One region of the Psychrobacillus sp. AK 1817 genome, then DNA from elsewhere that is predicted to be linked to it. Evidence: riboswitches for the same ligand, from Rfam matches in the RefSeq annotation. Region 1 holds a riboswitch; each other region holds the start of a gene.
The links. A riboswitch is a leader RNA that binds a small molecule or an ion and turns the genes downstream of it on or off. The one in region 1 is predicted to bind cobalamin.
Positions count from the first base shown of each region.

Region 2: linked by a shared signal. The riboswitch ahead of D0S48_RS14395 (hypothetical protein) and the one ahead of D0S48_RS09170 (ABC transporter substrate-binding protein) in region 1 are both predicted to bind cobalamin.
Region 3: linked by a shared signal. The riboswitch ahead of D0S48_RS12730 (hypothetical protein) and the one ahead of D0S48_RS09170 (ABC transporter substrate-binding protein) in region 1 are both predicted to bind cobalamin.
Region 4: linked by a shared signal. The riboswitch ahead of D0S48_RS11105 (ribonucleoside-diphosphate reductase subunit alpha) and the one ahead of D0S48_RS09170 (ABC transporter substrate-binding protein) in region 1 are both predicted to bind cobalamin.

Region 1 covers NZ_CP031739.1:1,837,459-1,843,396, forward strand. Annotated here, with positions in the region: gene D0S48_RS09160 (adenosylcobinamide amidohydrolase) at 1-1,147, opposite strand, end outside; gene D0S48_RS09165 (FecCD family ABC transporter permease) at 1,149-2,132, opposite strand; gene D0S48_RS09170 (ABC transporter substrate-binding protein) at 2,137-3,090, opposite strand; cobalamin riboswitch at 3,207-3,349, opposite strand; gene D0S48_RS09175 (DUF1963 domain-containing protein) at 3,506-4,186, opposite strand; gene D0S48_RS09180 (immunity protein Imm33 domain-containing protein) at 4,217-4,846, opposite strand; gene D0S48_RS09185 (helix-turn-helix domain-containing protein) at 4,999-5,220, opposite strand; gene D0S48_RS09190 (DUF2975 domain-containing protein) at 5,230-5,712, opposite strand.
Region 2 covers NZ_CP031739.1:2,874,088-2,880,025, reverse strand. Annotated here, with positions in the region: gene tatA (twin-arginine translocase TatA/TatE family subunit) at 1-135, shown strand, start outside; gene D0S48_RS14405 (HAAS signaling domain-containing protein) at 554-799, opposite strand; gene D0S48_RS14400 (ABC transporter substrate-binding protein) at 922-1,860, opposite strand; gene D0S48_RS14395 (hypothetical protein) at 1,864-2,403, opposite strand; cobalamin riboswitch at 2,574-2,765, opposite strand; gene D0S48_RS14390 (VanZ family protein) at 2,900-3,373, shown strand; gene D0S48_RS14385 (spore germination protein GerW family protein) at 3,395-3,790, opposite strand; gene D0S48_RS14380 (GNAT family N-acetyltransferase) at 3,804-4,310, opposite strand; gene D0S48_RS14375 (aminoglycoside adenylyltransferase domain-containing protein) at 4,313-5,110, opposite strand; gene D0S48_RS14370 (DegV family protein) at 5,257-5,938, shown strand, end outside.
Region 3 covers NZ_CP031739.1:2,558,266-2,564,203, forward strand. Annotated here, with positions in the region: gene D0S48_RS12710 (metal ABC transporter permease) at 1-485, opposite strand, end outside; gene D0S48_RS12715 (metal ABC transporter permease) at 478-1,371, opposite strand; gene D0S48_RS12720 (metal ABC transporter ATP-binding protein) at 1,387-2,136, opposite strand; gene D0S48_RS12725 (metal ABC transporter solute-binding protein, Zn/Mn family) at 2,148-3,065, opposite strand; gene D0S48_RS20660 (hypothetical protein) at 3,400-3,576, shown strand; gene D0S48_RS12730 (hypothetical protein) at 3,922-4,140, opposite strand; cobalamin riboswitch at 4,368-4,557, opposite strand; gene D0S48_RS12735 (MFS transporter) at 4,660-5,892, shown strand.
Region 4 covers NZ_CP031739.1:2,249,190-2,255,127, reverse strand. Annotated here, with positions in the region: gene D0S48_RS11115 (response regulator transcription factor) at 1-190, opposite strand, end outside; gene D0S48_RS11110 (DUF418 domain-containing protein) at 298-1,500, shown strand; cobalamin riboswitch at 1,708-1,887, shown strand; gene D0S48_RS11105 (ribonucleoside-diphosphate reductase subunit alpha) at 2,045-4,270, shown strand; gene D0S48_RS11100 (flavodoxin) at 4,258-4,713, shown strand; gene D0S48_RS11095 (ribonucleotide-diphosphate reductase subunit beta) at 4,685-5,716, shown strand; partial or broken gene D0S48_RS21345 (LLM class flavin-dependent oxidoreductase) at 5,781-5,938, opposite strand, start outside.

The DNA.
Region 1 (5,938 bases):
CTACTTCGTGAGCTCGCGAAACATCGACTGCATTTCCAACTCCCGCGGTAACCATTACCACAAGACTCCCTAAAGGTGTTACATACTCTTTTATCACAGCGTCTGTAGTCCTGACTGCAGTCATCATGCCTACAGTATCCGCCTCCGATAAACCTCGAGCAGCAAGATAATTTAACATTTCCTCCTGCACATTATCACAGTGATACTGTGCATCTACTCTTCTATTCACGAAATTTCTATACCAGCCACTTCCCGCGTTAATGACTGCAGAAGACCAAGTTTTTAATTGATTTTCTGCCTGAAAAAGGACGTAGTCACCAGTTACTTTAAAGTTGAATGAAGTAATTAGTTGATTGTCTTGTTTTTCATTTACGTCTGGTAAAATAGTTATTTGCGGTTTAGGTCGCTCTGGATGGGGACTAGTACTAACCCTAGCCTCATAAACATTTTCCACTAAACTTTTTTTCACTACCTCTTGGGGCTCCCCGATTACTTTAATGCGCCCCTGGTCCATTAGTAAAAGTCTGTCACAGTATAGCGATGCAAGGTTAATATCATGAAAAATACTAATAATTGTAATGTCATTCTCAATTGCTTGTGTTTTGATTGTATCTAACAGCTGCTTTTGATGAGCGATATCCAAGTGATTCGTCGGTTCATCTAACAACAGTATGGGAGCCTGCTGAGCTAATGCCTGGGCTACAAATACTCTCTGTTGCTCTCCACCAGACAAAAGCTCTAGTAAATGCTTATCGTACTTATCGACGGCAGTCAGTCTCATTGCTTCCTTTATAGCGAATTCATCTTCTGAAGACCATGTAGAAAACCACCCTGATTGATGAGGATAACGACCAAGTGCAACTGTTTCTCGAACGGTATGTGAGAAAGCCTGATTGTGCAGCTGTGGAAGCACAGCCAACTTTTTCGCTAGCTCCTTCGAGGCAAAGGACTTTAACAGCTTACCTTCGATTAGTACCTCTCCAGATGATGGTGTGAGTATGCCACTCATTAGTTTAAGGAGAGTAGATTTTCCACTCCCATTTGGTCCTAATATTCCTAGCATTTCTCCTTTTGATACTTGAAAGGAAACATCCTCCACTACTAGCTTTTGATCGTAGCCACCAGAAATATTTTTTACTTCTAGCAAGTTAAGCGCCTCCTTTTTTACGTTGTCTAAAGAAGATAAAAGCAAAAACAGGTGCCCCTATAAACGCAGTAATTACCCCTATTGGAAGCTCTGTTGGAGAAATAATCGTACGGGATACAAGATCACAAATGATCAATAAAGAAGCTCCATTTATAAAGCTCAAAGGAAGCACGTGCCGGTTATCGGAGCCAAATAAAAGTCTAGTCATATGTGGCACTACCAATCCAACAAAACCAATGGTTCCAGACACTGATACGGCTGTGCCTGTAAGCATTGACCCACCAATTAATATCATCATTTTACGCTTCTTTACATCCACACCTAGATGCTGTGCTCGTTCTTCTCCAAAGAGCATGGCATTTAGCTCCCTACGATTTAACCATAGTAATAGGGAACCGATTACCATGAATGGCAATGCCATCTGAACATAGCTCCAGCCCCTCATAGATACACTGCCTAACAGCCAACCAATAATTTGCCGTAGCTCTTCACCTGTCAGAGCAATCATTAAGGAAATGACTGAGCCAAGAAATGAGCTAAATATAATACCTGTTAAAATAATCGTTTCCATTTTCATCGCGCGATCTACTAGCCTTGCGAAGGAAATAACGATGAGCATTGTAACTAATGCCCCTACCATACTGAAAACAGGCAAGGTGAACATTCCTAAGAAAGGTACCGAAATTCCAAAAAAGAGTGTAGCCACTGCACCAACAGATGCTCCGGACGACACTCCCAGTGTATAAGGGTCGGCTAGTGGGTTTTTAAGCAGGCTTTGAAAGGCCGCTCCCGCTATTGCCAGGGATGCTCCGACTAATCCTGCGAGTATAACCCGCGGCATGCGAATCTTCCATACTATATTAGTTGCAATCGCATCTGTTCCTGTATCCCATAAAGTACTGATCGGCACCTTTACAGATCCGACCGATACACCTAGCCAAATGGCTACAGCCAACGTAGCCAGTGACAGGATGTAACCGATCATTGATTTACTCACTAAATGCCTCCGGATAGATAGCCTTCGCCACTTCCTCTAAACCTTCTACTAAACGTGGACCTTGGCGACTTGTGGTATCCTCATCCACTTGTACTACTGCATTATTTTTAATAGCTGTCACTGTATCGAAACCATCACGTTGCTTGACCTTTTCAACAATGCCATCCACGTAATCATACGTGATTAACATAACATCAGGATTACGACTTACAATTTCTTCTGGGCTGACTTGGAACCAGCCCTCTTGGTCAGCCATGATATTTTCTGCGTTGACCATCGTTAGAATTTCTTGCATAAATGTATTATTACCAGGAGTATAGATCTCAGGCACATCTGAGGTTTCTACAAAAACTGTTTTCTTTGTTTCTACTTTTGAAACTTTTTCTTGAATTTCGTCAACCTTTGCCTTCATATCCTTTATAATGGCCTGTGCTTCCTCATTCTTGCCTGTTGCACGACCAATCTGCTCGATGGATGTATAGGTTAAGTTAAAATCCTTTGCATCCTGTACTACATAAACCTTTACACCAGAATCTCGTAGCTGTTGTAACCCAGCGTCAGCCATTCCTACTACGGACTCATGAGCGAAGACAATATCTGGATTCAAAGAGATAATTTTTTCAATGTTATACTCCATGCCACCAATTTTTTCTTTTTCTAAGGCTTCCTCTGGATAACTCTCGTAATCATTAACGCCGACAATTTCCTCATCAAGCCCTAATGCAAATAGAATTTCCGTATTACTTGGAATCATGGAAATAATGGTCTTCGGAACTTCCTCTAATGTGATTTCTTGGCCTACAGCATCCGTCAATGTAAGCGGAAATGCAGTTTCTGAATTTCCAATTTCTGAACTATCTTCTTTTTCTGATGGAAGTGTCTCTTGCTCATTACATCCAACTAACACAAGCAAGGTCATTCCTATAATTAACCAAAACTTTTTCATCCTTCATTCCTCCTAAAATCAATAAAAAATCTCCCATCCTAGGATGAGAGATAGATAGGTATAAATCTGCCACAAAATACCGATAGCTGACCTACACCAGACCTATCCGCGTAGGTAATGGGTATGCACGTAAGGGCAGGTTTTCTGGCTTATGATGCATATGCATCACTAACAGTGGCGGGACCGCGCTGGACTTTAACCAGCTTCCCTTTTAACTCTAGCAATCCGTAACTAGAGCACCTTTACGCAAAAAATATTCCATTGCTGCTTTGCATTTATTATACCTTATAATTAAATGTTGTCGAGATGGAGACTAGAAGAGAAATTCGAGAAATAAATTAATATCAAGCAATTTTCCGAGTTTAGCGAAACATTAATTCCTTAACCTTGTAATCTATGAGTAATCACTGGACTATTAATAAAAATCGCAGTACACAATCCAATCTTGTTTATCTTGATTGTAGAAAAAATAAAAACTGCCACTATCTACTATATTGAATTGCGCCTTGGCATCAGAGCTTATCTGAAAGACAAACGGATAATCTTCACCATATGAGACTCCGCTCTGTGTATAGGATGGATATCCACCAACCTTGTGCATGGGATAAATATTTTCGACGATATCGTCGTAATACTCTATATCACTCTCCAATTCAAGACGTAAAATTTCATCTTGAATTTCTGGTTCTATATCTTCTGAATCCCATGCTGGGGTATCGTTCTCAACTAATATTGGTTTTAATGGAAAAGACTTCATTCTTGAAGATTGTTCATTTATCTTTTGTATTTCATTAATATTAGTAAAACAATTTATCTTAAAAAAAGAAGCTAAATTTTCTTCAATTAAATGATTATATACATTAAAATCCATATAAACAGAGATTAACTGAATGTTTTTTAGCTCCTTCGGTACATAAGGTAAATTCTTTAGAAATATAGTACATATTGGTTCAAACTGAGGAGATTTATTTTCTCCGCTACCCCACATAACATTTCCTATCCAGCTCTCTCCCAATTCTTCCGTCGGCCGAGATCCTCCTGTTTCAAAAATCGTAGCTCGTTTAAATAGTGATTGTTTTAATTGAGTAATATTCAACGCAATTACCTCCTAAATCTATGTCCAAGCTTATTCACTTAAGTAGGACTCCCAATCATAATCATTTATTTTGTAGAATGCGCCATTGTCATTTCTCTCATATGCACAGAGGGGTAAATCTTCAATAAAAGTTAAAATAGAGTCATCAATATTTAAAATTACCCCTATAGATATATATTGCAGATTTTCATGATTATTTAAAAATTCATCATCTTCATAACCACTTAATACAGACCAACCAGAGTCTTGCTCATCCCTTGGCTCGTCTCTTAACATAAAATTAAATTCATCTCTCTCCAAAACATCTTTGCTCACAATTATTTTTGTGTCAAAATAGTAATCCCATTTGGATGAATATGGATCATTATACTCCGTGTCACAAATATGTTCTGTCCGAAATGATACTTCTTGTCCTCTTTTTAACTCACTTAGATTAAATGGATCATTCGTAAGAATTCCCTTAAAGTTCTCCATATCCCTGTGAGTAATTTCAACCCACATTTTTTCTCCCGCATACCCGTCTGTTCTTGTCTCGATTTCAAAGATTAGTTTGACCATATCTCCTATATTTAAATTACCTATCACTTCTTTGCTAGGAATATAAAAAGTATAGGGTGCATCCTTATTTCTTTTATAGGCACTATCTAAATACCATGGCACTTTGCTTCCTCCTTGCATCGTTATAAGCCTATTCTAACTTGAATATAAAAAAGAGGGCATTAATCCATTGATTAAAGCCCTCCAATGAGTTAGTTCCTAATTTATTACTTCGCGTTTTCAAAAATAATTCCTGCTTATTAAGGGAACTTTACTCATTCGTGAGCTTCTTCATCTCTTTTGTATTCTAAAAGATCCCCAGGCTGGCATTCTAAAGCCTTACAAATTGATTCTAATGTAGAAAGCCTAATTGCTTTAGCTTTACCATTTTTTAATATAGAAAGGTTAGCCATTGTTATTCCAACCCTCTCTGAAAGTTCTGTTACGCTCATTTTTCTTTTAGCCAACATCACATCGATATTAATAATAATCGCCATATTTTCACCTCAGACCGTTAAATCGTTTTCAGATTTTATATGAATAGCTTCTTGTAAAAGTTTTTGGAGAACGGCTGAAAAAACGACAATTACCATAGAGGCAAAAATCATGATAAGCCCGATTACTATAACTCCTGGAGCATCATCCTTCTCTGCCACAAGAAAAAATAGTGGCATGCCTAATACATATAAAGAGCTAATTGCAAGTGCACAGTATTTAATATTCTTTAACGCTCTTACAGATAATTCCGAGAAAGCATTGCCCATATCAATATAATTTAAAAGTTTAAAAGCTTGGTACAAAGCAAAGTAAAAAGGTATAGCCGTTGCATACAAATCGATAAAAACGAGATATTTGAGATATGGAATGTCAGGATATAATTCTTCTGCAAAATTTGCTATTTCAGGCACCAAAAATATACACAAAGCCAGAACGGGAATTCCCATAACAATAACCGCCATCTTTAAAAATAATGTTGTTCCTTTTTTCATAAAAGCACCTCACTTAAATATAATTCAATATAATTATATTATAATATTTATCGTTTTAGAATAAATAAATATTGTTTTTTAAAGTATTTTTATTGATAAATGAAAAAGTGGTGACGAGCAGACATCATTCGGAACATCTTGGCTCAAGTTCTTGCTTTTTATAAACTTGTTATTTTCCTTTTTAATCTGTTTGATTAAACTAATAAACAAACAAAAGAGGCATTAA
Region 2 (5,938 bases), 1.0 Mb from region 1:
GTTGGAGAGACGTTAGAAGAATTTAAAAACTCAACTAAAGATATAGCGGACGAGGTTGCAGAAGAATTTAGAATAGAAGACAAAGAAACAGAAACTAAAAAAATATCTAATGCAAAAAGCCACCTATTTCTATAATAGGTGGCTTTTTGCATGTGTTAATATACGTTGCTAGATTAATCTACAAGAATCTAAACAAGAGCTTGTTGTTTCATTATTTCTTTAAATAACGAAGAAATAAAAGGTGCTCTTGGTGTTTGTGTGATGGGAGAAAATTTTGAAGTCGACAGTATGATGGATTATTGGATAGGGGGCAGTTATAAAGGCGACACACCAGAAAAATCTGGATACACTGGAAATACCAGCACCAAAGTGGGCAATCTTTGAAGTTCACGGAACACCAGAGATGGAAGTGTATACAGATGATGACCCATCTGATCCAAACTGTTATTCGGAGATTTGGATTCCTGTAATATAAAAAAGTTGAACTAGTTCAGCTTACTAAACGATTGTAAATGAAATTGTGCTACGAAGGGTAACTAACCTTTGTAGCATTTTATATATATGCGCCTTCATATTCCACTTCTGTTAATATCATTTCCTCTTCTGAGTAAGCCTTAAGTAATTCCCTTGCTATATACGATGGTGCTCCTAATGATTCAATTATTGCTTGCTCAGTTTGTCCCTCTTTTAACAAATCACAAAAATACTTTTGGAAATCTCGAACTATTGCTTGGCGTTCCTTTGTATTCAACATATAAAGCTCTTTTCCTAACATCTCAATATAAACATTCGCTGTCATATCTCTCTCTCCCTCGGTACTATTCATTAGATAGTACTATACCATAACACTATTATTCATTGCAAGGTACCTGTTTTAAAACAAAAGAAGTTGGTCTCCTCAAAACGAGACCAACTTCTATTTTATTCAAATATCTCTGGGTAAACGGTTTTAGCTACTAGTTCTACAGCTTCACCAATTCGTGGCCCTGGGCGAGACATAATGTCCTGATCTAATTGGAAAATGGCGTTGTTTTGCACTGCCTCCAACTGATTCCAGCCTGGACGAGCCTTAATCTCACCAATTGGATCTTCTACATAATTTACGGTAGTCAAGATAATCGGAGGATTTTTCTTAATGACATCTTCCTCAGATAATTTAATCCATCCCTCTTGGTCTCCAAAAATATTTACAACTGTAGCTTTACTCAAAACTTCTTGTTGGAAAGTATTTTTTCCTGTTGTAAAAATTTCTGGAGATGGGCTGATTTCAAAGTAGACGTGTTTCTGATCGCTTACACCTGATACTTTGTCCTGAACACTTTGAATAGTAGTTTTAATAGAGGCAACAAGATCCGTTCCTTTATCCTCTACTCCCATTACTGCGGCCAACTGTTCAATATCTCCATAGACGTCTTCAAATGATAGCGCCGATTGAATGACAAAAACATCTAACCCCGCGTCTTCCAACACTTTAAGCTCTTCCTCAGATCCAGTTGTATAAGCAATCACAACATCTGGATTTATCTCTAAAATACGTTCTGCGTTGAACTTCATAGAATCGGAAACTCGTTCAATTTCTAGTGCCTCTTCTGGATAGGTATCGTATTCTGTAGCTCCAACAATTTTATCTCCTACACCAAGGGCAAACAGGATTTCTGTGTTACTTGGTTGTAGAGACACAATCGTTTCCGGAACTTCTTCGAATGTAACTTCTTTCCCCATATCATCCGTTACAGTATATTCTTTTACTTCTTGTACAGAATCTGTTTCAACAGCTGTATTTTTTTCAGCCTCTTGGCAGCCTACAAGTAAGATAGAAAGTATTAGTACCGCTAACCAATTCCTTAATTGTTTATTCATTTGTTAATCCTCCACTTTTTTCTTTTTTCTCATCGGATATGATTTACTGACAAATTGAATTTCTTCTACTTCATGATGCTTATTTACATATACCGCCATTGCAAACAATACATTTGCTAATAGCTGTGTGTAATCAAACAAAATTTCTGGTACTTCTCTTTCTACTGAAACTTTATGTAAAGCCCTTACAGATTTTTTTGCTTCACTACGACACACGTGTAATTCACATGCAGCTGTTGAGCCTTGTGGAAGTACGAATATATCTACTCTTCCTTCCACCTCACTTACGTAGAAATCATACATATCACTTAGAATTTGTAAATCCTCTTCAGTGATTGCTAGCTTCCCTCTAACAGAACCATTTACGTGATATGCCATCGGTGCCAGATACATTAAATCCTCGTAAACTCTTGGAATATCTTTTGTTAAAGAAGCGGCCAATCCAATACGTGTGGTCAATGAGTCTGTTCGAATCTCAAAGTCTACGGTAGACGGCTTTTCTCTCATAAATGGATAACAAATATATCGCATGTCTTTTTTCAATGCTCTGCCCCCTTTCCAAGTTATTTGTGAATTTTCGGCAATACAATACTCAACTTCTTACAGCACAAAAAAACGCCACCCCAAAAAAGGGCGGCGCAATACCTATTTATCGTTAGAAATTTAATCGAAAATAGAAACGTGCCGTACAACCCCTTAACTTCCGAAGAGTATTTATACGTTCAAGAAAAGGCCGGTCTCCTGGCTCATGCATCATTTTACTCTAAGAACCTTCCCATTGGCTTTTGGCCAACAGTGGTATTTTTCTTATTTCATCAGCATTTACAGTTGCGGATACAGCTTCGGTTTTTCACCGAATTCCCTAATTAAGCTGACAAGTCAGCACCTTTTCCCTGCAAAATTATTCACTTATCGTAAGTGTACCATAGCCTTTCAATTGGTGATAGAAGCTTGTGAAACAACCAGCTTTTTACTCTTTTATTAGCTATAAAGTCTGCAATTATTTTGTTTCTACTTCAATTTATGCTACTGTTTTTATATGAAAAAATTTATTCCACTTTTACTTTTACTTGTCTTTGTATTTATAGCCTCCGGGCAGACTTCCGAGCAACAGTCTTTGGAGGCTGTGCTTAAAGAGTGGCTTCCAAGCAAGCCATTGGAGTCCTTTTTATCATTATTTCATATTCCTTATTGGGGATTCTATGTTTCTGTCGAGGAACGTGGCTACTATGCATTTGTCGAATTCTTAATAAGAAAAGGAGTCCACTTTTTTTATTTTGGTTTGATTAGTTTAGCTATTTATATTGCTTTGCCGAAGAGAAAATATCGAAAACTTACTGCAATAATGATTACCTTTCTTCTAGCAGTTGCAGATGAATTCCATCAATCCTTTACGAGTGGACGATCTGCTCTTCTTCAGGATGTTCTATTAGATACATGCGGAGCTATTTTTGTCATGCTTCTGCTAACGTTTGTTCAATGGTTAAAGCATAGAAAAAACGCAAACCTTTAGAAGGAAGCGTTTTTTCCCTAACTATTTACATCTTTTTCTCAACAAGAAAACAATCCCTAGCGTGACTACTGAAAAAACAGTAAGTATTTGATTAATCGGAAGGGCGGGCTTGAATTTAACTTTCTCCGCAGTGATTTCATATACTCCAACCGGTTTTATCGAAAAGGCACCACCGCCTCCTTCTCCTTGACCTGTAGAATTTTCTTCATCTGAAATCGCGCCACCTCCGCCTCCACCTACAAAATAATTTACTTTGGCAACAGGTAAGATTCTTTTGTTCTCCAATACAATCGGTTCTCCGTATATAAGAGATACATCTTTTTCTCTGGAAAACTTTTCGAAAATAGAACGGACGGGGGACTGAAATAATGGTAGCTTTCCCCCCAGTTTTTCTAGGTTACTTGATTTTTCCTCCATTAGATTATCTCCTTTAATTTAGAATAAGTGTCATGTGATGTTCTTCGTAATAGACGTCTCTATCCTTTAAAGCCATTTCTTCTACTCCGAACACCTTAAAACCTAATTGTAAATATAAATTTTTTGCGGATTCATTACTCGACACAACAGATAGATTAATCTTTTCTATTTCATTAGTTTCTCTTGCCTGGTTAATGGCTTGCTCCATTAGGGCTTTTCCTACACCTTTTCTTCTTCCCTTTGAGCTTACATACATGGCAAAAATATTTGCCCTATGCTTCATTTTTAAGGAACTCTCTTGTGCTAGAGTAACCATACCGATTAATTTATCTTCTTCAAACGCACCGAACGTATAATTTCCATTTACCTTGAAATTATCTTTTACTCGTTCAATTGGATTTTCTCTTTGAAGAGCCTCTTCATAGCTTGTTCCAAATGCCTCTGGACTGTTTTGCAGAGCCTCTAGCCTTAGTTCCCAATAAGCAATGGCATCTACATCTATTAATCTTCTAATATCCATTCCTAAACCTCCATAAAAAAACCTTCATTACATATTTCGTGTGCGTATAATATAAAATCTTTGCAGGCTTCTGCACGAGAGCTTTCTGTGTCGAAAAGTGAGGGGAGCTGCTCTGATGACCGTATCCTCATCCCTTCTTTTAGTAAAGTATGCCAACGATAAGGTAATATAACTAATCCCTTTTCTAGAGCTTCTTTTTTTGAAATAATCTGTTGGTACTTAAGAGAATAAAGAATTCTACAAATAGTAGTTGTGACAAACTCCACCATATCATCAGGCAATGAATTAGGTATTTCTTTGGATTTCTTATACCAATATTCGTTGATATTATATTTTAACGTTCCTAAGACATCCTCCCATGTAGTAGAAATGTTTAACTCATGAATTGGACTTCCTTGTAATGCAATCCCATGTTTCTTTAAAATCCACCAAGTTACATGATTGATATCCCAATGGCCAACTTTTACTTCACCGTCTGAGCAATAAGGATACGGCAGGAGAATATCGTTTTTTTTACCCAGGTCAGCTGTTTGAATATACATTCCATCCATCCGAGCCCCTAATTTCTCTTTAGATATATGAAAATGGATATCTTTTATAATTTCTACTTCTTGTTCATTTGCCGATCTTTTTAATAAAACGATAAAGTCTACATCACTCTTCTTTTCATCAAAAGCTCCTAACGCAATAGAACCATACATATAAACACCTTCAATAATGGCACTTGGTAAGGAGGCATTTAATGCCTGTAAATATTTTTGCATTATGTCATGAACAGGATTCGGCAATACATGTCCCACTGTTGTTTCCTCCTACTAAATATGTTCAAAATATGTCCCAGGTTCCGAAATTTCGACAAAACATGACAAGTAACACTATTCCAATAAATAAGACTAGGTTACATTAGCGCTAACAAATTAATTTTTATTGAGGAGATTATCAAACTGTGAATAAAAAAGTTGCTTGGATAACTGATACTGCTGCTTTATTGGAACAATCATTTATAGAAAAACATAATATACATGTCTTGCCATTAAATATTGTTTTTGAAGAGGGTGCATTCAAAGAAACAATTGATATGACACACGATGAATTCTACGACAAATTAAGGACCGCCAAAGTTCATCCTAAAACATCTCAGCCTCCGATTGGTGAGATGGTGCAATTGTATAAAGACTTGAAAGCACAAGGATACGACTGTGCTATTGCTGTCCACACTTCCAGTGAGTTGTCAGGAACCTACAACAGTTCACAAACCGCCTCTAAAATGGCAAATTTTGACGTGTATTCAATAGACTCTAAGATAGGCTCTTATCCGATGGTCAAAATGCTCGAAGTCGGAAAAAGCATGGTAGAGGCAGGCCATGACGTAGCGGAAGTCGTGAATCATATTGAAAACATGACATTAAACTCTGAACTGTCCTTCATTCCATCTAGCTTAACTCAGCTCCATAAAAGTGGCCGTGTATCTGGCACTAAAGCCTTTCTGAGTAATCTATTAAATATAAAAGTGGTCATTTCCTTTGATAACGGAAAAGTTGTTATGAAAGCAAAAGTACGTGCTGATAAAAGAGCTAAGAATTATGTAATGGACTTACTTCGAAATGATATGAAAAAAGCTGAAATTC
Region 3 (5,938 bases), 720 kb from region 1:
ATTTCTTTATAAAATAAAACTAGAAAAGCAATATTAAGGAATAGTACAAATAATAGCATCCAAACCGCTTTTGGCATTTCAAACCCTAAAATACTCCAAGTATCCCAAGGAACAAATGCTATTTCACCCATTAGTACATGCTCCACATCCAAATGAACGTTTCCTGCAAACAAGGTAATTAATAATACCCCTAAGGCAAAAAGTGAAGTAAATACTACCCCTATAGCCGCGTCTTCCTGCAATCCTCCTGATTGAAGCACCTGTACTAGAAAAGTGGTCAGTAGCCCTGCGAGAGCCGCACCTATTAGCATCCAAACGCCATTTAAAGATTGTGTAACCATGAAGGCAACTACAATTCCAAACAGCACTGTATGACTAATGGCATCCGCTATCATGGCAGTTTTTCTGAGGATTAGAAAGACCCCCGTTAGGCCACAAGTAATTCCGACAAGGGAGCCAGTTAAAAGAACCCAAAATTCATTCATTGCTTGTCACCTCTTGGGCTATGCGCTGCCGCTTAAATGAACGCTTTTTACGTATTTTAGAAAGTAACCCTCTTGTTGGAGCGAGAAAGTAAGATATTAAAAACAAAGCTGCGGCTACTAAAACGATTATTGGCCCAGTGGACAAGCCAGTACGTATAGAGCTAATCATAGTGCCGAGAGCTCCCGATAAAGCCCCAAAAAAGGCACTCGTGACCAAAATTATACCAAGGTGACTGGACCAAAATCTTGCAGCGGCTGCAGGTATTATAAGCATGGCTGCCATTAAAATAACCCCTACTGCCTGAATACCGGTAACAATTGTCAAAACAGTCAATGCGGTCAACAACGTACGTAAACGCTCCACAGGTAATCCAATCCCCTTTGCAAAGATGGGATCAAAAATCATAAGCTTCCATTCCTTGAAGAACAACAAGCACATAAGGATGATTAATATGGCGCTGCCAGATAGCCAAATAAGATCACTTTTTGCCATCGTTGCTGCCTTACCAAAGATAAAGTCATTTAAACCACTTTGATTACCAGTGCCACTTTGGTTAACAATTGTTATTAATACAATGCCTATTCCAAAAAAGACGGATAATATTAATCCAATAGCGGCATCAGCCTTCAGCTTAGAATGATTCACAATCCATTGAATCATATATACAGAAAGTGCAGCAGTGATAGCAGCGCCTATCATGAGGATAGGCAAATCCTTTTTCTCAAAAATTAAATAAGCAAGGGCAATACCAGGAAGTGCAGCATGAGCGGCTGCATCTCCTACTAAGCTTTGCTTTTGAAGAAAAGCAAATGTACCGTTTAAACCGGCTGCTACCCCTAAAAGAATAGCTCCAGTGAGAACCCAAAGAAGATTACCGGATAACATTAATAGTCACCTCTTTCATAAGTCATTTTTTCCTGACTTAGCTTGATCCATAAAAAATAGCTTACCACCGTATGCTTCTTGTAGGTTATCTGGTGTAAAGGTAACCTCGGTAGGACCAGAAGCTATAGTTGTTTTATTTAATAACACAATCCAATCAAAATAATCGGCTGCTGTCTGTAAGTCATGATGAACGACGAACACTGATTTTCCTTGTGATTTTAACTCCTTCAAGATGGAAATGATTGTTCTTTCAGTTGCAGCGTCTACTCCAACAAATGGTTCATCCATGAAGTAAACCTCCGCTTCCTGTGCCAGAGCTCTAGCCAAAAACACACGCTGTTGTTGCCCTCCGGAAAGCTGCCCTATTGATTGTTCTGCAAATGCTTCCATTCCTACGTTTCTTAAGCAATTCAGCGCTATTTGTTTGTCTCTTAAAGAAGGTCTTCTCATCACGCCGATATGTCCATATCGGCCCATTAATACTACGTCTAATGCATTTGTTGGAAAGTCCCAATCTACGGCATTACGCTGAGGAACATATCCAACAATATGATCCTTTGGATTCAGCGGACGCTCTAATATTGCAACAGAGCCGGTTTTATTTGGAAGCTGATTTAGCACGGCTTTAATCAATGTAGATTTCCCTGCTCCGTTTGGTCCAATAATCCCTGTGATTAGTCCCTTCGGAATGGTTAGACTGATGTTGCTCAACACAACTTTTTCCTCGTAAGCAACAGATAAGCTCTTTACCTGTAATGCATTCATTTTGCTACCTCCTATTTTAGTGAATCAACAATCGTATTGACATTATGCTTATACATTCCGATATAAGTTCCTTCTTCTGTACCTTCAGCTCCCATTGCATCCGAGTACAGTTCTCCTCCAATTTGTATGGTGTGTCCCTTTTCCTTCGCACCTTCAATTACAGCATTCATGGCTTTGTCTGACACACTGGATTCGATAAAGACCGCTTTAATATTTTGTTCTACTAAGAAATTAACGATATTCTGTATATCCTTTAGACCGTATTCAGCATCTGTACTAAGACCTTGTAATCCTCGAACTTCCATCCCATTGCTTTCACCAAAGTAATTAAAGGCGTCATGAGCGGTAACAAGAACCCGTTGCTCTTCGGGGATTTCGCTAATGCGTTCCTTCGTCCAACCATTTAGCTCATCTAGTTCCTCAAAGAACTTTCTTTCGTTTTCTGCAAACTGATCTCCATCAGTGGAAAATTCCTCCGTAAGTGATTTTGTGATTTCGTGTGTAGCCAATTTCCAAACCTCAATGTCGAACCAAATATGTGGATCAAATAATTCTGGATGAGCCTCGTCATTTAAGATTCTATCTTTCGGAACTACTTCTCCAATAGCCACTACAGATTTGTCCTTCTTCATTTTTTCAAAAATATCACTCATTTTCCCCTCAAGAGCTAGACCATTATAAAAAATAATATCTGCATCCTCTAATACTTGTAAATCGCCTTGAGTAGCCTTATAAAGATGTGGATCTACACCAGGGCCCATTAAGGATTTTACCTCCACAGAATCTCCAGCAATTATCCTTACGGCATCTGCAATTTGCCCTGTAGTTGTAACGACAAGTGGTTTTTCTTCCCCAGAACCCCCTGCGTTATTGTTACCACAGCCAACCAATAAAACAGCCACAATAAATAAAAATAAGATCTTTTTCACTTAGCACACTCCTTTTCCTTTGTTATAAAGTATTTCCTTAAGGAAACTTTTAGACTAAAAAAATATTATTTTCTTTTATGATAATAAATTTCCTTAAGGAAATATTTGTTCAATAGGTTAACACTTATTTTTTGAATTGTCAAAGTACTTTATGTAAAAATGAAAAAAAGGTGACTATATGTTGTTAAGAAAATCTGGGGCAGAATACGCAAGTGAGGGGCATTTTGTTTAGAAAGAATTCCAAAAAGGAGATACTCGAAAAACCTTTATTTTTTCGTATGTATTTTATACAAGTGCTATACTGTATGAACAATGATAGTAGGGAGGTAACGATATGCAATATTCAAAATCTAAAATGGAAGAGCTAGTAAAATTTAGTCCTGACTTAGCAAAAAGATTGAAGGAAGTAATGAAGGAGCATGACCTAGAAAAAAGCTTTGCTCTTAAAGCTTTGTACCATTCAGAAGTTAAAGACGGCGGGAAATATCAAAGGGATTACCAAGACCTTTAAATCAAAAAAACGAACCACATGATTAATCTCATTTGGTTCGTTTTTTATATCCTTAATTAAGATCCTACTTGTATTGAAATGACTCGGGACATGCTTGATTTAGCTTTAGGCGGATGCGTTCGGCGCGGCGAGCGGTACCCGTGGCTTGCGATCCTCCACTGTAGTCTCCGCCTGCCACTCCTAGAAGAGAGCCTTTTGGTTTGATAAATAGATACAATGAATGATGATTGTTGGACGAACCAAATAAATTGAACACTGGGTTCATGGAGCTAGAATTTAGATATATTCTTTTTTTCAAAGTTAATATTGGCAAAACCATTTTGGAAGCGTGCGAATGCGCCTTACTTATTCCTCCAATTTCCCTGAAATTTCATTTTTAATCTGATGATGGGCATCAATGAGATTTTGAAGAAAAATATTTTTTTCGTTCATACTCCAGGTTGAACTAAGTTCAATTTCTTTTTTCATTTCATCATAGATAGACTGTAGAGATATTGATGTACTTGCAACATAATTTGTCATTAATACTTGTTTATATTGTTCAATAAAATTCTCTTTTCTCATTTTCAAAATCCTTTCGCCTTTAACATAAAAAAGCATCCTCTTTTATAAAAAAGAAGATGCTAGTTAGTATGATTTAATGGTCAGTACGCTTGGAAACTCAATAAAATCCACGCTGAAAACAGGAGCCCAATAGCTCCAGTGATTTTATTATGTTTTTCGTACGACAGTATTTTCAAGCTATTGCTTGTACATAGCTGCACTTAACACCCCCTATCCGCGTAGGCTTGTGGTGTGTACTTGAAATAGGCAGGTCTCCTGGCTCATGTTCATCGCTCTTCTTTCCTTCCCGTAGTAACCTTACAGTGGTTTATAAAGAATCGCTCCCATTTACAGTTGCGGGACAGCGTCGGTCTTTCACCGAACTTCCCTTTTAAGTTCTCTTGCTAACAAAAGAACACCTAAATCTACACATTATTTAATTGTTCTTTCACTATAACATAAAGAAAGGTATTCATTATAGCAAATTTGGATAAGCGGCCGATGGTTTCCCTTTTTATAATCAATAGAGAGGTGAGGGAAATGATTAGAATGAAAGATTCGTATCGGCTGTATATTCATATTTGCTTTCTATCGCAATTATTTTTTACTTATATATTTACAGTCAATCTGTTGTACCAAGTAAGCGTTGTTAAGCTGGATCCGTTGCAGCTTGTTTTAGTGGGAACTGTGTTAGAGCTAACCGTATTTCTTTTTGAAATTCCAACAGGCGTCATATCTGACTTAAAAAGCCGGAAGCTGTCCATTATTATTGGTTATTTTTTGATAGGGACGGGTTTTTTATTGGAGGGTTTGTTTCCTTATTTTATAACGGTTTTATTGGCCCAGGTGGCATGGGGGATAGGCTATACCTTTACAAGCGGATCACAGCAAGCTTGGATTGCAGATGAAATAGGAGAAGAGAAGGCCTCTTTAGCATATATGAGGGGAGCTAAGGCTGGAAATTTGGGTCAATTAATTGCCATTCCGTTAAGTATTTTAACCGGTTACTACATGATTAATCTTCCTATTATTATGGGAGGCGTATGTATGATAGGCTTGGCTATTTTTCTTATAATTTTTATGAAAGAGAATCATTTTAAACCAATAAAAATAACTGAAAGAATTAATACATTGGAGACAATGAAAGAGAGTTTAGGGAAAATCATTCATTATTCAAAAGCAAGCTTTATCCTGCGAATGCTATTTCTAATTGCTCTGTTTATAGGTTTTTATAGCGAGGGCTTTGATCGTTTGTGGCTTACCCATCTACTGGAGATGGCTAGAATAACCAGTTTGCCAAATGAACAGCTAGTGTTATTGACTGGTGGTATTCAGCTGGTGATAGTACTCGTGTCATTTGCAATACTTCACTTTCTAAATAAAAGTACAATTTATCAGGATCTGCGAACGATATATATCGGTCTTTTTATTGGTAGCTTCAGTATAGTGGTAGCATTAATCGGCTTTGCAGTTTCGAAGTATTTCATTGGCTTGTTTATTTGCTATGTCTTAATTCAAGTGAGTCGAAAAGTAATGTACCCATTGGAGGATATTTGGTTAAATAAAATCATTCCAGATTCCTCGACTCGAGCAACGTTTTTCTCAGTCAAAGGTCAAGTGGATGCCATTGGACAAATAAGTGGTGGGCCTGTTATTGGATATATTGCTACAACCTTTACCATTAGGACTGCCATCATTGTAAGTGCCGTAATTTTAAGTCCAGTCCTGTTTTTATATCACATACTTTTAAAGAAAGCTAAGGGTCGGGAATAACAATATAAAGACCAGCAGGTATATAAATTTTAGCTACCATGAACAC
Region 4 (5,938 bases), 410 kb from region 1:
GTCCCACTCCATCCGGAAGCATTATATCGAGAATATATAAATCATAATGCATATTGGAAATATAATTACTTGCCTTCGGGTAAGTTTCACAAATATCAATATGTCGAAAATTTTCTTTTCTTAAAATAATTTCTACCATCTCAGCGATAGCAAGCTCGTCTTCAACTATCAAAATATTAGTTTCTTCCATTAGTAAATCACTCCTAGAAATATTTAAGGTTTCTGTAAGGTTAGTTTCAATTTATTATAAGCTTACCATTTTATACTAACTAAGAGATATTTTTAGGAGGTTTCATGATGAAAGAAGAAAGAGTGCGTTTTATAGATGCTTTAAGAGGAATCAGTTTGTTTGGTATATTATTAGCGAATTTGTTAATTTTCCATTACGGTATATGGGGAAAGGAAGAATTAGAGTACTTTACGGCTTCTGCCACAGACAAGACTATTTATGCTATTCTTAAAATAGCAGTAGAAGGTAGTTTTATGCCGATATTCACTTTTTTGTTTGGTTTTTCATTAATAAAACTAGCAGAATCAATTAAAATAAAGAACGGAAAAGTAAAAAGGCATTTATGGAGACGTTTTATATTTCTTTTTATTCTAGGTTTACTTCATTCAACCTATTTATGGGAAGGGGATATTCTAGCCTTTTACGGGTTAATGGGATTATTCCTATTACTTTTTTTAAATAGAAAAAAGAAAACTTTAATTATATGGGGAACTGTTTTGTTTGTATTGACTGGTGCTCTTAGTTATGGAATGGAAGAAAAAAGTAAGGAAGAGTTGGAAAAGCAATCATTATACATAGAAACTACAAATGAAGTCTATCAAAATGGCTCTTATGAGGAAATTAAGCAACACAGAAATACAGAGGATCCACTGTATTTTGAAAGTGAAGGGGAAAAAGTATTTTTTAGCTTGTTTATGCTTTTGTTTGGACCATTGTTGACGTCACCGATGTTTTTGTTTGGTATGGCAGCTGCAAAGGGTGGCTTATTTCTACACATGGAACGAGAACAAAAATGGTATATATTAAGTATGGCTCTTTTGCCAATTAGTTTACTTTTAAAATCTATCGCTATTATTGGAGAAGAAACAAATTGGACAGCAGTTCTATTACAAATGGGTACACAATTACTGTGTATATCCTATATTGGTATATTTGCTATCCTATTTATAAAGTTCTCAGGTAACAAGGTTTTCATTGGTTTTGAAAGTGTTGGGAAACTTTCTTTAACAAATTACATTATGCAAAGTGTTATTTGTACTTTTATCTATTACGGATACGGTTTAGGACAATTTGGCTCTTTGGGCATGCTAAATAGTGTCTTGCTGGGCTTTGTAATTTTTGTTCTACAATGTATAGGTAGCTACTACTACTTGAAGGTATTCAAACGAGGTCCCTTGGAAATGATTCTTCGAATGGGTACAAACCTCTCCTGGAGCGGTCATATGAAAGCTAAGAAAAAGAAGGTAAAGCTGCAAGGTAAGCCTGTATGAATAAATACGAAAGTAAGTTTTCATAATACGGCTACGAAAGCTTATAAAATTTATATAGAATAGAGATTAGAAAGAGCGATTAAAGGGATATGAAATTAGTTTAATGTACAGAAATAAAGCTGTGTATCAAACGTCTAGTCTTTTTACCTATGTACAAGTTTAAACACAATATGTTAGGGTATATAAGTAATCAAAACACAATATATAGTATTTATACGATGAAAAGGTACCGTTATGGTTTAAAAGGGAATTCGGTGAAATACCGAAGCTGTCCCCGCAACTGTAAGTGTGGACGACTGTTGAATATGCCACTGCGATTTTTCGTGGGAAGGCCAGCAGAAGGAAGAAACACGAGCCAGTAGACCTGCCTGTTTATCGGTGAAGCAACACTTTCTTCGGGGGTTGAGAGGTGGGGGCGAGAGACTCTATCTTTGAACGAACGATACGTCTTGTTGTTTCCTACTTTAAAATCGTGAGCGATGACTCAGCCGAAGAGGCTAGAGCCATCGCTTTTTTGTTATGTAAAGACAGGGAGGAATTCTAAATGACCACTATTTCAAACACAGAAAAACAACAGGTACTATACCAATTAACACAGGAGTTTGGGGAAGAAAAGATAGCACCATTAAGGAGGTCACATGACAAGTGGCTACAAAAACACCCAGAGGGCAATATTGCCAGCTGGTCTAAAGCCATGTCCTTAGAGTCGCTGAGCTTTCTTGATGAACATGAACCTTATTGGACATTTGTGGCGGCTCGAATCTATTTAGCAGAAGTATATTCGCAACAAGCGGAACGAAGAAATACAACGGCAGATGCAGTCTATACAAAGTTTGCAGATAACGTTCAAAAGCTATCGGCTAAGGGAATTTATGATTCTCGTATCATAGAAACCTATTCTACAGAGGAATTAGAGCAATTAGCAGAAATCCTCGTTACTGAAAGAGACTTCCTCTTCACATATATAGCTTTAAAAACGCTTTTAGATCGTTATGTAGCGAAGGATTTTGATAAGACTATTGTAGAATTGCCACAAGAACGCTGGATGATTATTGCAATGACGCTAATGAAGGACGAAAAAGAAAACCGCATAGAAAAAATTAAAGAAGCCTATTGGGCGATGAGCAATTTATATATGACGGTTGCTACTCCGACTCTTTCTAATGCAGGAAAGCCACACGGGCAGCTTTCTAGCTGTTTTATCGACACGGTTGATGACAGTCTACAAGGAATTTATGATAGCAACACAGACATAGCCACACTTTCTAAATTTGGAGGAGGAATAGGCGTTTATATGGGCAAGGTCCGTAGCCGTGGCTCTTCTATAAGAGGTTTTGTGGGAGCGTCTAGTGGGGTTCTTCCATGGATAAAGCAACTAAACAATACAGCTGTCAGCGTAGATCAGCTAGGCCAACGTCAAGGTGCAGTAGCTGTTTACTTGGATGTGTGGCATAAAGATATATTTACATTTTTAGATTTAAGACTAAATAATGGCGATGAACGACTTCGAGCACATGATATTTTTACTGGTGTATGCTTGCCAGATTTGTTCATGGAAAAGGTTGATGCAAGAGGAGAATGGCATTTGTTTGACCCTCACGAGGTTCGTCAGCTCAAAGGTTACTCATTAGAAGACTTTTATGATGAAAAACGTGGAGATGGTTCTTTCAGAGAAAAGTATGAAGAATGTGTAATGGATCATCGCCTTTCACGAGAAACAGTTCCAGCAATAGATTTGATGAAGCGAATTATGCGATCCCAGTTAGAAACGGGTGTCCCATTTATGTTTTATAGAGATGAAGTGAATCGCCGTAATCCAAACAAGCATGTTGGAATGATTTATAGTAGTAATCTTTGTACGGAAATTTTTCAAAACCAAAGTGCCACTGAATTTGAATCCATCCAGCTAGAGGACGATGTGATTGTAACTCGTAGAAAACCTGGTGATTTCGTAGTTTGTAACCTTTCTTCTATTAATTTAGGTAAAGCAGTACCAGAGGATGTACTAGAACGATTGATAAACATCCAGGTAAGAATGTTAGACAATGTTATAGATATGAACATGATTCCAGTGCCACAGGCAGAGCGCACAAACGCAAGGTATCGTGGAATTGGACTTGGAACGTTTGGTTGGCATCATTTACTTGCCCTTAAGCAAATTCGTTGGGAATCAGAGGAAGCAGTAGAGCTTGCTGATAATTTATATGAAAGAATTGCCTATTTGACGATTCAAGCTTCCTTAAATCTTGCGAAGGAAAAAGGGGCCTACCCTTTATTCGAAGGTTCTGATTGGCAAACAGGGGCTTATTTTGAAAACCGTCAATATGACGGAGAGGAATGGGTAAGTCTGCGTGAGCAAGTAGCTGAAAATGGTATCCGAAATGGATATTTGATGGCGGTTGCACCAAACTCATCTACCTCCATTTTAGCGGGAAGTACGGCAAGTATTGATCCGATTTTCCAAAAGACCTATTCAGAGGAAAAGAAAGATTATAAAATTCCAGTGACAGTCCCAGATTTAAATTCAGAGACGACATGGTATTACAAATCAGCTTACTTTATCGACCAGCATTGGACGTTAAAACAAAATGCTGCCCGTCAAAGACATATCGACCAAGGTGTTTCGCTAAATCTATATGTTCAAAATACTATTAAGGCTAAGGAATTGTTAGCGCTACACTTAGATGCCTGGAATAGTGGTCTAAAAACAACTTATTATGTACGTTCCACTTCAATAGAACTGGTAGAATGTGAGTCTTGTTCGAGCTAATGAAAACCATCATTTGTTATTTGAGCTATAGCGGGAATACTGAAGAGATAGCTGAACTATTAAAAGTGAATTTAGAGGAACAAGGTTATATGGTGGACATGTATGAAATAGGTGATGGGATAGTGCCACAGCTATCTGCATATGACTTCCTATTTCTAGGAACCTTCACTTGGGACGAGGGTGGTATTCCGGATGAAGTGAAGGAATTTGTTCGAGCAGTGGGCTATAAACCGAAAAATGTCTATATTTTTGGTTCAGGAGACACACAATTCGGTGGCGACGACTTATTTTGCAATGCTGTAAACAAACTAACCGAGTTTTATGCTTGTGAATATGAAGGTTTAAAAATAGAACAATCACCAAGAGGAAGTCAAGAAAAAATAGTTATAAAATGGCTAGAGGGAGTTTTGGAAAATGTTAAAGGCAAAAACATTAGAACCTAGAAACCCAAACAAATCCACAGGGATATTTAATGGGAAATCGAGTGGAATTTTAAACTGGAATGATATAGCTTATCCGCATTGGCATAAAATCTATAAACGCTTACTAGGGAACTATTGGCAAGCAGATGAGATTAATATGTCGAATGATATTAAGCAATTTGATAGCTTAACAAAATCGGAGCAGGAGGCCTATTTGAAAATAATTGGTCTACTTGCTACATTAGATGCGCCCCAGACTCGTACAGCTCTGTTGCTGTCACTTTACGCTACAGATTCATCCGTACAATCTATTATGGCAGTAATCGCGCAGCAGGAAGCTGTACATAATGAAAGTTATTCTTATGTGCTGTCCTCAGTTGTTTCGCTTAATGAACAAAACAAATCCTTCGAATTTGGAAGAACGGATGAGATATTATTAAAGCGCAACCAAAATATTATGAAATACTATAATGAATTTGTGGAGAATCCATCGACAGAAAATATTTTAAAAACATTAACTTACACAACGTTACTAGAGGGTTTATTTTTCTACTCGGGATTTGCCTATTTTTATAACCTTGCACGCTACAACAAAATGGTAGGTACCTCTACAATGATTAGCTATATTAATAGAGACGAACTAGAGCATGGACGATTTATCTCAGAGTTATTCCGTGCTGTACTGGCGGAAAATCCTGAGCTAAATAATGATGACATGATGAACTGGGTGTACGATCAATACAAAGAATCAGTGGAGCTCGAAATAGAGTGGTCAAACTATGTACTCAAGGACATTGAGGGAATTGATTTAGATGATATGCATGGATATATTAAGTACCGCGCTAATAAGATGCTGCGTCTTATCGGTCTTCATGAAATCTACCCAGAGTATGTAGAGAATCCTATGAAATGGATCCGTGCCTATGCGGATAATATAGATGGCACGAAAACAGACTTCTTCGAGCAAAAGTCACGCCAGTATGTAAAAGTTAATGCCATCGATAATGGCTTTGACGACTTGTAAGAAAAGCGCAAATGTCTATATTTAGAGAGGATGTTCGTGACCTACGTCATGAACATCCTCCTTTTTAGTTAATTTTTAAATCAAATAGCTCATCCACAACTTTTTTTAAAATCTCATAAGAATGAATTTCTTTTTTCGTTTCGTATATATTAGATATCACAATGATCTCATCTACTTGATACGTCTGTTGAAATTCAATTATATCCCGACAAATTGTTTCTG